Thermococcus onnurineus NA1: one gene and its partner. The main gene of each other region encodes a partner of the protein of the gene in region 2 in a complex. Links are inferred from orthologs where the notes say so. Each region holds a gene or a part of one and is shown on either strand. Other genes may lie near its edges.

Region 1 (6,971 bases), 350 kb from region 2 along the record:
TAGGCCAAAGCTCTGGGAGAGCAGGACGCCAAAGGACATCGAGGCGACGGCGCGCTACCAGAGACACTTCATCAACGCGGCAATCAAATCCCTCAGGAAGGGTGGCGTTCTGGTTTACTCCACATGCACGCTCAGCTATGAGGAAAACGAGGCGAACGTTAAGTACATGCTGAGCAAAGGTTTAAAGCTCGAGGAGCAGAGCCTATTCATAGGCTCCCACGGCATAGGTCTCGACGGAGTGCAGAGGTTTTATCCGAACAGACATCTAACTCAGGGCTTCTTCATAGCGAAGCTCAGGAAGGTGTGAGAATGGACTGGAAAAAAATAGCATTCCTCACCCTCGGACTGCTCATAATTGCCCTCCTTATTGAATGGGCAGGGGTAGAGGAGGTATTGGACGTTTTAAAAAAGGCCAGATTGGACTACTTCCTGCTCGCCGTTCTCGCTTATATAGCTGGAGTTTTCATCTGGGCCCTTCGCTGGCGTGTACTTCTTAAGAGCCTCGGCATAAACGCACCCTTCAAGGCCATCCTTGGGGCAATATTCGTCGGTATCTTTGTAAACAACGTTACGCCAGGAGCGAGAGGCGGTGGTGAGCCCATTAGAATGTATTACCTCTCTAAACGCTCCAACGGGGCCTACGGTCCAGTCTTTGCCACAGTCATGGCAGACAGGATACTCGACCTCATTCCCGTGGTGATAATGCTTATGACCTCCACCATCTATGTTTACCTTCTCGGTTCGAGGTCCCTAACGATAATGCTCCTCATACTCGACTTCCTCCTTGCCCTCCTCATCGTCATAACCCTCGCCATACTCCTCAACGAGAGGAGGACGAAGAAGATACTCTACTGGTTCTTTAACTTGGTCTCCAGAATCATGCCCAAAAGGGCACAGAAGTACGATGAGAAATTCATTCACAACATAGAGGTCAGCGTTCCCAAGTTTCAGGAGGGCTTCAGGCTCCTGCTGAAGGATAAGAAGACCTTCTTTTTGGCCCTGGCTTATTCCTTCGTTTTCTGGTTTCTGACCATCCTCCGCGCATATTTCATCTTTCTGAGCATAAACTATCCCATAGGACTGATGGACGTAATGGTCGTTCAGATGATAAGCATAGTTGTCGGGCTGCTTAGCATAATTCCCGGTGGAGCAGGCTTCATCGAGGCTATTAATTCAGGTGTTTATGTCCTTCTTGGCATAGACAAGAACTTCGCGGTAACGGCAACACTCATCGAGAGGGTCGTATCTTACTGGGCCCCAACGATTTTCGGAGGATTCATAACAACTCACTTCGGCATTAAGGTCAGTGAGGAGAAGAAAAAGAAAAGTTTAACTGATGAAGGGGAGAAGAAGTAACTATGAAGTTCGGGATAGTGGCCAGAAGGGATAAAGAGGCCGCCCTCAAGCTCGCATACAGGGTCTACGACTTCCTCAAGGTCAGCGGTTATGAGGTGTACGTGGATACCGATACATACAAATATCTTCCCGAGTTCCATGAGGAGGACGTTCTCCCGCTGGAGGACTTCGACGTCGATTTCATCATCGTTATCGGGGGAGATGGAACGATTCTCAGAGTGGAGCACAAGACCAAAAAGGAAATACCCCTGCTGGGCATCAACATGGGGACGCTCGGTTTTCTCACGGAGGTTGAACCACACGAGGCCTTTTTTGCCCTCAGCAAGCTGATTGAAGGTGATTACCACATAGATGAGCGCATAAAGCTGAGGACATATCTAAACGGCGAGAACGTAGTTCCCGATGCCCTCAACGAGGTTGCCATCCTGACCGGTATACCAGGCAAGATAATCCATCTGCGCTACTACATAGACGAAGGCCTCGCCGATGAAATCCGGGCGGATGGGCTCATAGTATCGACTCCGACGGGCTCGACTGGCTACGCCATGAGCGCAGGAGGTCCCTTTGTAGACCCAAGGCTCGACGTAATAGTGATAGCCCCTCTTGCACCGATAGCTTTGAGCTCAAGGCCGATGATAGTACCCTCCTACACCAAAATAGATGTTAGGAACTTAGCCGTAACTAGAGAGATAATCCTGGCGATAGACGGCCAGTTCTACACCTACCTCGAGCCTGAAACGGAGATAACGATAAGACTCTCCCCGAGAAAGACAAAATTCGTAAGATTCACGAATGAGGTCTACCCAAAGTACACAATGAAGATCAAGAGGAAGTTTTGAGGAGGTTCTTAGGACTCTTGACCGGAGTAAACTCTCTCATGAGTATCTTCAGCTCTTTCTCCCCAATGGTTCCTTTAATGACAACCAGGAGCAGGGTGGACTTTGCCTCAACGGCGTAGTCTTTTAGAGACGAAAGGAATCTAAAGGTGGCCGTAAAGTCGTTGTACAGGATAAAGGCCTCCAAGCAGTCCACCACTATCAATCTGCCTCCTCCCCGGAGAAACTTCACTGCACTCTCCATGATCACATGAAGTTTCGTTGGCCCTATCCCCCTGTCAATGGCAGGGGTTATCCAGAGCGTCTGAACGTGCTCTCCGATATTTTCGTATATCCAAGGACTCCTGGTGATTACAAGCACTGGAGCGTCAATTGAAGAAATAAACTCTACAAGATCTCCTGTGTCTTCTCCCGTGTAGAGATAACCCCCCGGGGAGAGCCTTGCGTTCCCAGCGGCATTTGCAGGAATCGGAAGAATAGTTTTTTCAACATGGCTTATATAGCTCAACAGTCCATATGCTATACCGATTATCGAAAGAAAGTAGAGAATCTGCTCTAGAGATATAATAATGGGCACTTCTCCAGTGAAATCGTCAACGATATCAAGTGCCCTTCCTGCCGCAGCCGTGAACATGGAAACTGCCACTATAACGATGAACCTGTTAAGGGGTTCACCGTAACGTGATATCCTTCTGAGGGCGTAGAGCGCGGAATATCCGATAACGATGAACAGTACGATATCAATAAAAAAGATCCAGATTGAAACCTTTAACTCCATACAACCTCCACCTCATCCGTCCTAAACTTCTGCTTTACCACAGTTTCCTCGAGATTGAACTTAACACCGCCAAGATACATCCTCAATCCAGTGTAAGCTATCATGGCCCCGTTGTCTCTGCAGAGATCGTAGGGCGGAACGAAGAACTTTATCCCCCTGTCCTCGGTCATTATTCTAAGCATCTCCCTCAATCTGTTGTTCGCGGCGACGCCTCCAACGAGAACGACCTCATCCTTGCCGGTGTGGGCAACGGCCCTCTCGGTGACCTCAACGAGCGCTGCAAATGCAGTCTCCTGAAAAGAATAGGCAAGATCCTCAACCCGATACCGGCCCGTGCGGTACTTCCGGACGGCCTCAGTGAGTATTCCGGAGAAGCTCAAATCCATACCTTTAACCGCATAGGGGAGCTCAATGTATTTCTCTCCCTCCAGGGCAAGCTTCTCTATCTTGGGTCCTCCAGGGAAACCTATCCCAATCTCGCGCGCAAAGGTGTCTATAGCGTTACCTATGCCAATATCAAGCGTTTCACCGAAGACTCGGTAGCGGCCTCCCTCCAACGCCAGAACCTGGGTGTTTCCACCGCTCACGTAGAGACCAACGGGGTCTTTAACACCGAACATCTTAGCTATCTCAACGTGAGCTATGCAGTGATTCACACCGATTATCGGTTTGTTATGCTTTATGGCAAGAGCTCGTGCAGCCGTGGCAACAACTCGCAAAGAAGGCCCAAGACCTGGTCCCTGGGAGAAGGCTATCATGTCAACGTCCTCGATAGTTATTCCCGCCTCGTCAAGGGCCTTTCTCAGAAGAGGCTTCAAAAGCCTTGCATGGTGTTCGGCGGCTTCCTTTGGGTGGATTCCACCCTTTTCAGTAGTGAGAGTATCGAATACGTTGGCGAGAACTTTCTTCTCGGTGACTATACCTATGCCAAGAGTGTGTGCCGTCCCCTCTATGCCAAGAGCTATCATCAAGGGTGGAGTGTAAAAATAGTATAAAAGGTTATCGAGAGTGGACTTGAGGAGGACGATGGACGTGCTTCTCGAAGGTCACAAAATCCGTCCATGCAGTATGAGCAAGGAATTTGGCGTCAAGATTTGGCCTGTCGTTTTCGAAGGCATCCTTTCGGTATGAGCTATCTACAACCTCCCCAACGAACCATGTGTGATCGCCATAGTCCCTCTCATCCACGAGCCTGCACTCAACGTTCGCAAGGGCCTCTTTTATGCTGGGGGTTTCAAGAGCCTTCGATGGAACAAGGGTTATTTTCATCTCTTTCAGCTTCTCAGGGCCGTGTCTAGTGCCGGCTATCCAGACGTCCCGGAGCATATCGAGACTCGGCACGCTGATGACAAACTCGCGGTACTTCTTTATCAGCCCCCATGTATACCTCTCAGGAGCAATGGCAACACCAACCATGAAGGGCCTGAACGAGACTATCGTGACCCAGTCGGCGGCCATTACGTTTGTCTCCTCACCATTTCCTGCCACGATGAGGTAAGTCCTCAAAGGATAGAGGAGTCGGTACGGCTTCATGAGAACCACCAAAAATGAATTGGGCTTCACCTTAAAAAGTTAAAAGCCTCAGCGACGGGAGAGCCACGCCAAAGCTTTGGCTGCCCTCTCCGGTGTAGGGAAGTTCTTTATTCCACCTTCCTCCAGCAGCTTAACCCCATCCCTAACGAGCTCTCCAGCCATGAAGTTCACTATCACCGGTTTGTCGCACTCGGCGTCAATTACAGCCTTCGCTATCTCCTCGCTCGGGACAAATATCGGCGGGACGCAGATTACCAGCAAAGCATCGACGTTCCCGTCCCTGCAGACGATCTCAATCGTTTTCTTGTAGCGCTCGTAGTCCGCATCAGCTATGAGATCTATCGGGTTCTTAACCGAGCACTGCGGTGGAAGGAACGAGCGGAGTTCTTCAACGGTTTCATCGCTTAGCTGAGCTATTTCGAGGCCAAGACTCTCGAGCTTGTCGGTAGCGAGAACACCGGGCCCGCCAGAATTGGTAATCACGGCAACGCGCCTCCCGGCTTTCTCGTACATCTCAAAGGCCTTCGCTGCGTCGAATAGCCCCTCCATCTCCTCAACCTCTATGGCGCCGGCCTGCTTGAAGGCCGCCCTGTAAATCTCATAGCTTCCGGCGAGCGAACCGGTGTGAGAAGCGGCTGCCCTTGCACCACTCTTGCTCTTTCCAGCCTTGAGGATTATCACAGGCTTTTTGCCAGCTGCATAGCGGAGGGCCTCCATGAAGCGCCTCCCGTCCCTAACGCCCTCAATGTAGAGTGCTATGGCCTTCGTGTTTTTGTCATCTGCAAAATACCTCAGAAAGTCGCTCTCGTTCAGGTCAGCCGCGTTTCCATAAGAAACGAAGGCCGAGAAGCCTATCCTCTCGTCGTTGCCCATCGCTAAAGCGGCACCGCCGAAGGCGCCGCTCTGACTTATGAGCGCCAGACCACCCGGCTTAACGCGAACCTCGAAGGAGCCGAAAAACTTGCCGTGGACGCCGAAGATGCCGGCGCAGTTAGGGCCGATGATTCTAATGCCATGCTTTCTGGCTTTCTCGACGAGCTCGCGCTCAAGCTCAACGTTTCCGACTTCGGAAAAGCCGGCACTTATGACGACGGCACCCTTGATGAGTTCACCAATCTCGTCTATGAGCGATGGAACGAACTTCGCAGGAATGGCAATTATGGCAGCATCAACGGGCTCCTCCAGCTTCGGACGAATTTCAAAGGCTTTCCCCGCGATCTCAACGGTTCCACCCTTTGGGTTAACTGGAACTATCCTCCCATCAAAGCCACCTTCGACGATGTTCCTGAGAATCTCGTAGGCTATCGCACCCTCCTTGAAGGAGCCAAAGATCGCGACGCTCTTGGGATAAAAGAAGAAGTCCATTCACTCACCTCCCGGTTCGGAGGTCTCATCACTTAACTCCTCGACTTCTTCATTTTCAGTGCGTCCTTCTTCAACAGCCCCACTCTCTTCCCCAGTTGGCTGCTCTGGCTCCTCTGAAGATGTCCCACGCCTCTTGATCCAGAGTATTCCGAGAACGACAACCAGAATCAGGCCCGCCCAGATGTAAGGCAGACGGCTCGTCTTTTTCTCAGTCACAGTGATTACGATGGTGTTGTCGGGAGCCATCTTGTAGGTGCCGCCCACCACTGAAACCCTGTCAAACGACCCGGGCAGTTTAAGAAGGGCCTCCCATATCTTTTCGGAGGAGGTCTCCCTGTAGGCCACCTTGGGTTTTGCCACACCGATGACAACCAAGGTGCCGTTCTCCTCGCGGGTGTCCAGACTTATTATGTCCATCGTGGCCTTGAAGCTCGAGAGGAGCTGATCGATAACTACCGGCGTTGCGTTGGCACCGGTAAATGTGGCATTGAACTGGACGTAGCCCTCGTGGGGGTCGTACTGGAGCGATATCTCCTTCCTGGTCGAGTTCAGAAATATCACATAAGAATACACGGGTGTATAAAGCTCTATCAGGGGTATGAAGTCGCCGTTGGTCCAGACGGCAACGTTGTTACTGAAGTCGTCAGGAGCAGGAGCAAGGTTTCTCACCTCGTAGTCCTTCGGAAGCACGACCGTCAGCTTGTCCCAGCTGTAGTCGAAAACGTGGCCCTTAAAGACGAAGTCCATCGGGCCGCTAAGAGGACAGCTGATGATTTTTCCATCGCTGACAAGGAAGTTTGAGAGAGCAAAGGTAACGACAGCAGACCAGTTGTCGAGAACTTTAACCGGACCTCCTGAGGGAAGGTAAATTGTGCTGTTAATGCCTTTGGCCTCAAAACGATCCTTGAAGTTGTTCTTCAGGTTATCGTAAATCAGCTGTTTGACGAATGACCTGAACTCCTCGTTTGCCTTCGTCGTGTTGTTTGCCGCGAGATGGTCAAAATAGGCCCTGTAACCCGGATCCTTGAGGGTGGCATATATCCTGAACTGGCCCATCCAGGTGGAAGAGCCGTTTATGACCACCGGCGAGACCCGAATCATGA
Region 2 (6,966 bases):
GTTGAAGGCTACACCTTTGACTTTCCGCTGATAGTATCGATATTCGGCGGAACGCCGGAGGAGTTTGCCTTTCTCGCTGAAAAGCTGAGCGAAGTGGCCAATGCCTTCGAGCTCAACCTCAGCTGTCCCCATGCGAAGGGCTACGGCATGGAGATAGGCCAGAGACCGGAGATGGTCTACGAGGTCGTCAAAGCCGTTAAGGATGTGACGGACAAGCCCGTTATAGCGAAGCTCACGCCAAACATAGACGACATAACGAAGCTCGGTCTGGCCGCTGAAAAGGCCGGTGCAGATGCGGTCGCAGCCATAAACACGCTGAAGGCGATAGCGATAGACGTCTACGCGAGGAGGCCGATACTGAGCAACAGAGTCGGCGGCTACTCTGGTCCTGGGGTCAAGCCCGTTGCCTTGAGGGCGGTCTACGATTTGGCCAAGGCCCTTAATATCCCGGTCATCGGGATAGGCGGCATAACTACGTGGCGGGATGCCCTGGAGTTTTTCCTCGCTGGAGCAAGAGCGCTCCAGATAGGAACTGCAGTGGCTCTACGGGGCTGGAAGGTCTTCAGGGAGATAAACGAGGGAATAGCGAGGTATCTCGAGGAGGAAGGCTTTGAGAGTATTGAGGAAATAGTTGGGCTGGCGCTGGAGTAGATTTTTAACCTTCAGTCCTCCTTTTAATCTAAGCGAGGTGATAACATGAAGCGCGCAGTTGTGTTATTTTCCGGGGGGCTCGACTCGACGGCCTGCCTCTACTGGGCGAAGAGGAACTACGACGAGGTGATAATGCTGACAGTAAACTACGGCAGCAATGAAGAGAAGGTCACTAATAGGGTCGCGGAATTCTTCTCGAAGGAGCTGGACGTTCCGCTGAAAATAGTTAGGCTTGACTTTCTCGAGGAGTTCTCGAAGCTGAGGGGGACGACCTTGGTCGGCGGCGAGACTCCAAAGGTGACCGCTGAAGAGCTCGAAGATATGGGCGTTGCACAGGAAACCGCGAAAAGCGTCTGGGTTCCAGCAAGGAATGTCGTTCTCATCAGCGTCGCTGCTTCGCTCCTTGATGCGCTTGGTGGAGGCGATATAATAGTCGGCTTCAACGCTGAAGAGGGAGCAACGTTCCCTGACAACACGCCCGAGTTCGTCGAGAGGATGAACGAGATGCTGAAGTACGGAGCGATGGCGGAAGTTAGGGTCGTTGCCCCGCTCATAGACCTCGACAAGAAGGGAATCGCAGAACTCTTGAAAGAACTAGATGCAAAGTACGAGTACTCTAACTCTTGCTACATGCCTAAGGGCTTCACGGAGGATGGCAAGCCTATACACTGCGGCGAGTGCGAGAGCTGCGTCAGGAGGCATCGCGGTCTGATGGAAGCACTTGGAGAGGACAGAACCGTTTATGCCGTTGAACCGAAGATATAACTGCCTTTCTCCATCCTCTTTAGATTTTTAAAGACCTCTGGCCATACCACCGCAAGATTTATAAATACGCTCTCTACCCTATCCATTGGGCGTGGGGCGGTAGCTCAGCCTGGGAGAGCGCCGGACTGAAGATCCGGGTGTCGGGGGTTCAAATCCCCCTCGCCCCACCACTTTCTCTCAATGCGGTGGTAGTCTAGCCTGGTCTAGGACACCGGCCTTCCAAGCCGGTGACCCGGGTTCAAATCCCGGCCACCGCACCACATTCTAACAAACTTCGCCTGCGCGACGTTGAAGCGAAGCTTCAACGCACGGGACTATCGTCCCGTTGAGTTTGATCAAGGCTCGCATGTCTTCTCAAACTGGTAGTTTTGAGTGGTTTACTTCGCATTTTGCCAGTTTTATATCGTTTCACTGCAGGAATAACGCCCTTCGGGCGTTAAGAGGAAAGTGAAACATTTCAATTCAGAGGTTTTCAAGTTAAACCCCTGGAATTTGCTGTTTTTGAAAAAGACATGCAAACTCATTCCAGCGGATTTAAGGTGAAGTCCGCTTTGCTGGAGGAATTTGATGGGGTTCGTGCATTTTTCTTCACATACTAACTTCGCAGGCTCTTCATTCGCTGACTTTTGAGTTAAACCTGTGTTAAACTCGCGAGTTTGATAAGACGTGAAAGCGTGCCAGCCAGTTTAGTGAGAAGTTAACTCTTTAATCAAACTTCCTCCGGTGGAGCGGGAGGAACTGAAACGACAGTCTCAGGATGCACAGGCAGAGGTATTGTTCAGCTCTTCAGCTCCATTCTGACTTCCTCATCCAGCAGTATGAAAAGCGCCAGTGCTGAGAGCAGCGTTAAGCTTACCGCTGGAATTGAAAGGCCGATGAGAACCCACAGCAGGCCGAAGAGAAAGTCAAGGAGTGCTATATGGGGAGCGACATCGACTACGAGATCGCGGCCAGTTTTGATTCCATAAGCGAATAGGAGATGGATCGTCGCTATTACGATAAAGCCCCCGAAGGTGTACCTATCTCCAAAGCTTATCGCTGCCATTCCGTAGAAGTAAGCTGCCAAAATCAGAAAGAAGGAAATGACGATGGGCTTAGACCTCATCGCCGAGTTCCTCCACGGGGAGTTTCATCCTCGAAACAATCACCAGCGTCAGGATTCCGAGAAGGGGCATTATCGCCAGCTCCCCTAGGGCAAGGGCAGTACTCTGCCTTGCCAGCGCATCAGTAAGGCCCGGGGCTATGATGTTGGCAGAGTTGGAGATGAGTCCAAGGGCAAAGCTGGCCTTGGGGAAGATGCTCTTCGGGTAGGTGGCTGGAGCGCTGGTCCAGAACGCCGGTCCCGTTCCCTGGAGGGCGCCGATGAGGACAACGGAAGCAAGTGCGAGGGTGTAGTTGCCCGCCAGCATGGCCTTCCCATACACGAGCAGACCGACAAAGGCCACCGCGTAGGAGAATATCATGACCTGAACAATGGCCTTGAAGAGTCCCCTGGCTGTCGGGTTCTTTCTTGAGAGCAGGTAGCCCACGTAGCCCATACCTATGCTCCAGAGGGCCTTTGATATGTTCAGGCTGGTACTTAGGGTTGCCACGTGCTCCTTAGTCCAGCCAATCTCATAGCCGAGCGAAGCTGAGAAACCGACGATGGTGAAGATTATCCACAGAGCTGGGAAGAAAGTCAGGCCAAGAATCCAGGTGAACGGCATCTTCCAGACGTTGATCTTTGTGCTGGCCTCATTTCTGTGGCTTATCTCAAAGTCCTCGGTGAACAGCCACCATATGGCCAGGACAGTGTACATGATAACGACTGTGCTCCAGAAGCCGCCTTTCCAGCCGAAAGCCTCAACAGCGTACTTTGCGCTTATGCTTCCAAACACGCCGCCCCAGAAGATGCCCGAGAGGATTATACCCTTGGCGAAGGGCCTTTCAGCCACGAAGAAGTGAGCTATCTGGGTGCTAAAGAGCGGAACGAGCGTGACGACGAATCCCTGAATGAATCTCAGGAAAACGACAACGTGCCAATTGGGAGCGAGTGGGATGAGCGCCTGGGTTACAGCAGCCCAGCTCAAAGCTATTGCAACGCTCCTCTTAAAGCTGCCCTCGTAGATTTTGGTATGGCCGAGAAGGAAGGCTATGAAGAGACCGAAAACATAAGCGATATGCTGCCACTCGTAGGCGGCACTGTCGATTCCGAAGTGCGCCATGACGTCGGGCTTCGCAACGGCCATCATGGTGAGAGTTCCAAAACCGGCAGTCATAACCAGCGTGTCGAGCAGGACTGACCTCCACCGTTTGTCCATGATATCTCCTCCCTAAAGCTTTCCGAGTATCATTAGCACGCCGAAAATAATGAAAAGTCCTCCAGCAAGCTTGTGAACAACGTCCAGGGGCAGTACGTCGCCAAGCTTGTCCCCCAGAAATGCGCCGATAAGATTGACCGCCGCCAGGCCCAAGATCGCTCCAATGAAGGCTGTCTTCCAGCCGTATTTGGAAGCAAAGGCTATCGTTGCGAGCTGGGTTTTATCCCCCAGCTCGGCAAGAAATATTGCAATGAAGATGGTGAGGATACCATCCATGTCTTGTTCACCGTTAGAGCTTTGATAGTGCCTCATTCATTCTTTCCAGCGCCTCTAGGAGCTGACTCTTCTTAGTGGCGTAGCTTATCCTTATCCATCCCTCACCGGCCTTGCCGAAGGCGGTTCCTGGAATAACGACAACCCTCGCGTTCTCGAGCAGCCACTCGGCAAAGTCCTCGCTGCTCATATCGAGCTCTGGGTCAATTTTGGCCCAGATATAGAAGGCGCCCTTCGGTCTGAACGGCGTTATGTGGGGCATCTTGTTGAGGTACTTAAGAACGAGCCTTCTCCTTTCGGCGTAGGTCTGGCGCATCCTTTCAACTGCTTCCCAGCTGCGCTTGTCTCTCAGGGCCGTTATTCCCGCTATCTGAACGAAGGAGGTAACGTTTCCAACGACATAGGCGTGGAGCTTTATCATATCCCTGATTACCTGGGTCGGCGCTATGGCAAAGCCCAAACGCCAGCCGGTCATGGCGAAAGTCTTCGAGAAGCTGTTCGCGAGGATTGTGTTGTCAGGGGCGTACTTGATCATGGGGTAGTGTTTGGCCCCCTCATAGAGGAAGTGCTCATAAGGTTCGTCGCTAAGGATGTAAAGGTTGTAGTCCTCGGCTATATCAGCTATGGCTTTCACGGTTTTCTTCTTGAGGACTGCACCTGTGGGGTTGTTGGGGTAGTTGATAACTAACATCCTGGTACGTTTGGTTATAGCCTCGACAAGTTCATCAGGATCAATCTGGAACTCGTTCTCCTCGCGGAGGGGGATTCTTATTATCCCCGCCTCGGCGATTTTGGCATCTTCAACATAGCAGACAAAAGCAGGATCGGGGATTATAACGTCGTCATCCCCTTCGAGAAGCGTCTGGAAGGCGAGGTAAGTTGCTTCATAAGCGCCAGCGGTAACGATTATATCGTCGGGAGAAACGTCAACCTTGTAGTGGGTCTTGTAGTACTCAGCTATGGCCTCCCTGAACTCTGGAATGCCTGCGTTGGGTGTGTAGTGGGTGTAACCTTCGTCAATGGCTCTCTTCGCAGCATCCTTAACGACATCGGGCGTGTCGAAATCGGGCTCCCCTATTCCAAGGGAAATGACATCCTCCATTTTTCTGGCTTTCTCAAAAAGTTCTCTGATTTTTGAGCGCTGGATGAGGTTTATACGCCCTGCAAGGAAGTACTTGCGCTTTTTATATCTCATCGAGCATCACCTCGGGCAGTCCGAAAATGAGGACGGAATTTTATAAACCTATCCTCAATGAAGTACAAAAATGGGCATCTAATGCCTATAAAACTTCAACGAGGGCAGCCTTTTCAAAAAAAGTTTTCACTTTTTCCTTATCACAATCGTTCATTGGTAACTCCTTGAGACCTAGTTCCTGGAGTATTGATCCTGCCCGCTCACGGCCCCCAAAGACAACCAGGTAGTTCTCTCCATTTCTTATTCCATGTTGGGCTATTGCATCCTTTATCTGAAGTGTCCCGGCAAGACGGAGAAGCAGCTCGCCGCCCACGGTTCTCGCGTGGTTTGTTCCCCTCTCAAATGAACGAAGGGCTAAGAGTGCTGCAAATGCTGCGGCCTCCCAACATTCAACGTTCACTATCTGAAAGTCCCCACCCAGCTTTGGGATGAGCTCCTCGGCATTGTCTACACGGACCTTTGCGATGTGAAGGCGATCTAGTATTTTTCTCATCGAGCCACCCAGAGTTAGCTGAAATTTCTGAAGTTAAAACCCTTTCTCCCCTCCAATTTTTCTTGGGTTGGACTATTTTTTGTTTTTTCGGTTTTTTCAAAAAATTTTTTGAAAATCATAATATGCTAGTAATATTAAGCAAGCGCAAAGTATTTAACTAATTAAAGCACTACTTATTTCAGCGGCTTGCTGGACTGGGTGGTGCAACGATGAGCAAGATGCGTATCATCAGTGTACAGCTCCCCCGGGGACTGATTAACGCCATGGATCAACTCGTTAGGAAGGGAGTCTATCCTAACAGAAGCGAGATTATCAGAGAAGCCATTCGTGAGCTCCTGAAGAAGGAACTCTATCAGTTTGAGGCTGAGGAACGCTCAACGCCCGACTACATCATGAAATAAGCCGCTAAAATCAACGTTAAAATCACTATCCTCTAATGGCTGATGGACTGAGGGGGTTGGGGCCAATGGTATTTAAGCTCTTGGAACAGGCCGGAATTAAACTCGATTTGGACGACGAGCCGAAGACGGCAAAGCTAGATGGATTTTCAGAGGATAATTTAGACGACCTGATAAGGATTGTAATAGTTGGCGTTGGCGGTTCTGGAAACAACACCATAACTAGACTCTACGAACTTGGTGTCCAGGGTGCTGAGCTGATAGCCATGAACACCGATGCTCAGCACCTTGCTAGGACGAAGGCTCATAAGAAGCTTCTCCTTGGTAGAGAGATAACTCACGGCAAGGGTTCCGGCGGGAACCCTGAGATAGGCTACCGGGCAGCCGAGGCGAGCGCCCACGAGATTGCCGAGACCATAGGTGACGCTGATTTGGTTTTCATAACAGCAGGTATGGGCAATGGCACAGGTACGGGCGCCGCTCCAGTCGTCGCTAAAGTTATCAAGGAGCGCGCTAGGCACAACGGTCGCTTTAGGGAGCCGCTCGTTGTTAGCGTTGTCACGTTTCCGTTTAGGAACGAGGGTAAGATAAGGATAGAGAAAGCCAGGGCGGGTATAAAAGCCCTCATGTACTACTCGGACACCGTCATAATTATCGAGAACGACAAGCTCCTCAAGCTCGTTCCGAAGCTGCCCATCAATGCCGCCTTCCGCTTTGCGGATGAGATAATAGCAAGGATGGTCAAAGGCATCACCGAGACCATAAAGCTGCCCTCTATGGTTAACATTGACTTCGCCGACGTTTACAGCGTCATGCACAACGGTGGAGCTGCCCTCATCGGGATAGGTGAGAGTGACTCCAGCAACAGGGCAGTGGATGCCGTCAAGAACG

Evidence for each region.
Region 1: the proteins of cgi121 (region 2) and TON_RS08340 are in contact, whole or in part, in a crystal structure (PDB 3ENH), measured with the Methanocaldococcus jannaschii proteins. The link is inferred for Thermococcus onnurineus NA1 from one-to-one orthologs.

What each region holds. Positions count from the first base shown.
Region 1 is NC_011529.1:1,490,639-1,497,609, forward strand. What follows is about bases 1,950-4,757. They hold TON_RS08340 (bifunctional N(6)-L-threonylcarbamoyladenine synthase/serine/threonine protein kinase), read right to left. Parts: upstream 3,939-4,757; coding sequence 2,961-3,938; downstream 1,950-2,960. Other genes in these bases: TON_RS08330 (NAD(+) kinase), read left to right, coding at 1,950-2,195; TON_RS08335 (DUF835 domain-containing protein), read right to left, coding at 2,179-2,970; TON_RS08345 (flavin reductase family protein), read right to left, coding at 3,970-4,503; TON_RS08350 (acetate--CoA ligase family protein), read right to left, coding at 4,552-4,757. Outside these bases: TON_RS08320 (RsmB/NOP family class I SAM-dependent RNA methyltransferase), read left to right, coding at 1-307; TON_RS08325 (lysylphosphatidylglycerol synthase transmembrane domain-containing protein), read left to right, coding at 310-1,356; more of TON_RS08330, read left to right, coding at 1,359-1,949; more of TON_RS08350, read right to left, coding at 4,758-5,868; TON_RS08355 (hypothetical protein), read right to left, coding at 5,869-6,971. UniProt on the Methanocaldococcus jannaschii protein: Required for the formation of a threonylcarbamoyl group on adenosine at position 37 (t(6)A37) in tRNAs that read codons beginning with adenine.
Region 2 is NC_011529.1:1,142,749-1,149,714, reverse strand. Bases 3,974-6,776 are described here. They hold cgi121 (KEOPS complex subunit Cgi121), read right to left. Parts: upstream 5,678-6,776; coding sequence 5,270-5,677; downstream 3,974-5,269. Other genes in these bases: ftsZ (cell division protein FtsZ), read left to right, coding at 6,144-6,776; TON_RS06360 (ribbon-helix-helix domain-containing protein), read left to right, coding at 5,887-6,078; TON_RS06370 (pyridoxal phosphate-dependent aminotransferase), read right to left, coding at 4,006-5,184; TON_RS06375 (TMEM165/GDT1 family protein), read right to left, coding at 3,974-3,992. Also shown: TON_RS06405 (dihydroorotate dehydrogenase), read left to right, coding at 1-651; 7-cyano-7-deazaguanine synthase QueC, read left to right, coding at 697-1,416; TON_RS06385 (hypothetical protein), read right to left, coding at 2,195-2,521; TON_RS06380 (MFS transporter), read right to left, coding at 2,511-3,716; more of TON_RS06375, read right to left, coding at 3,729-3,973; more of ftsZ, read left to right, coding at 6,777-6,966. UniProt on the Methanocaldococcus jannaschii protein: Component of the KEOPS complex that is probably involved in the transfer of the threonylcarbamoyl moiety of threonylcarbamoyl-AMP (TC-AMP) to the N6 group of A37, a step in the formation of a threonylcarbamoyl group on adenosine at position 37 (t(6)A37) in tRNAs that read codons beginning with adenine.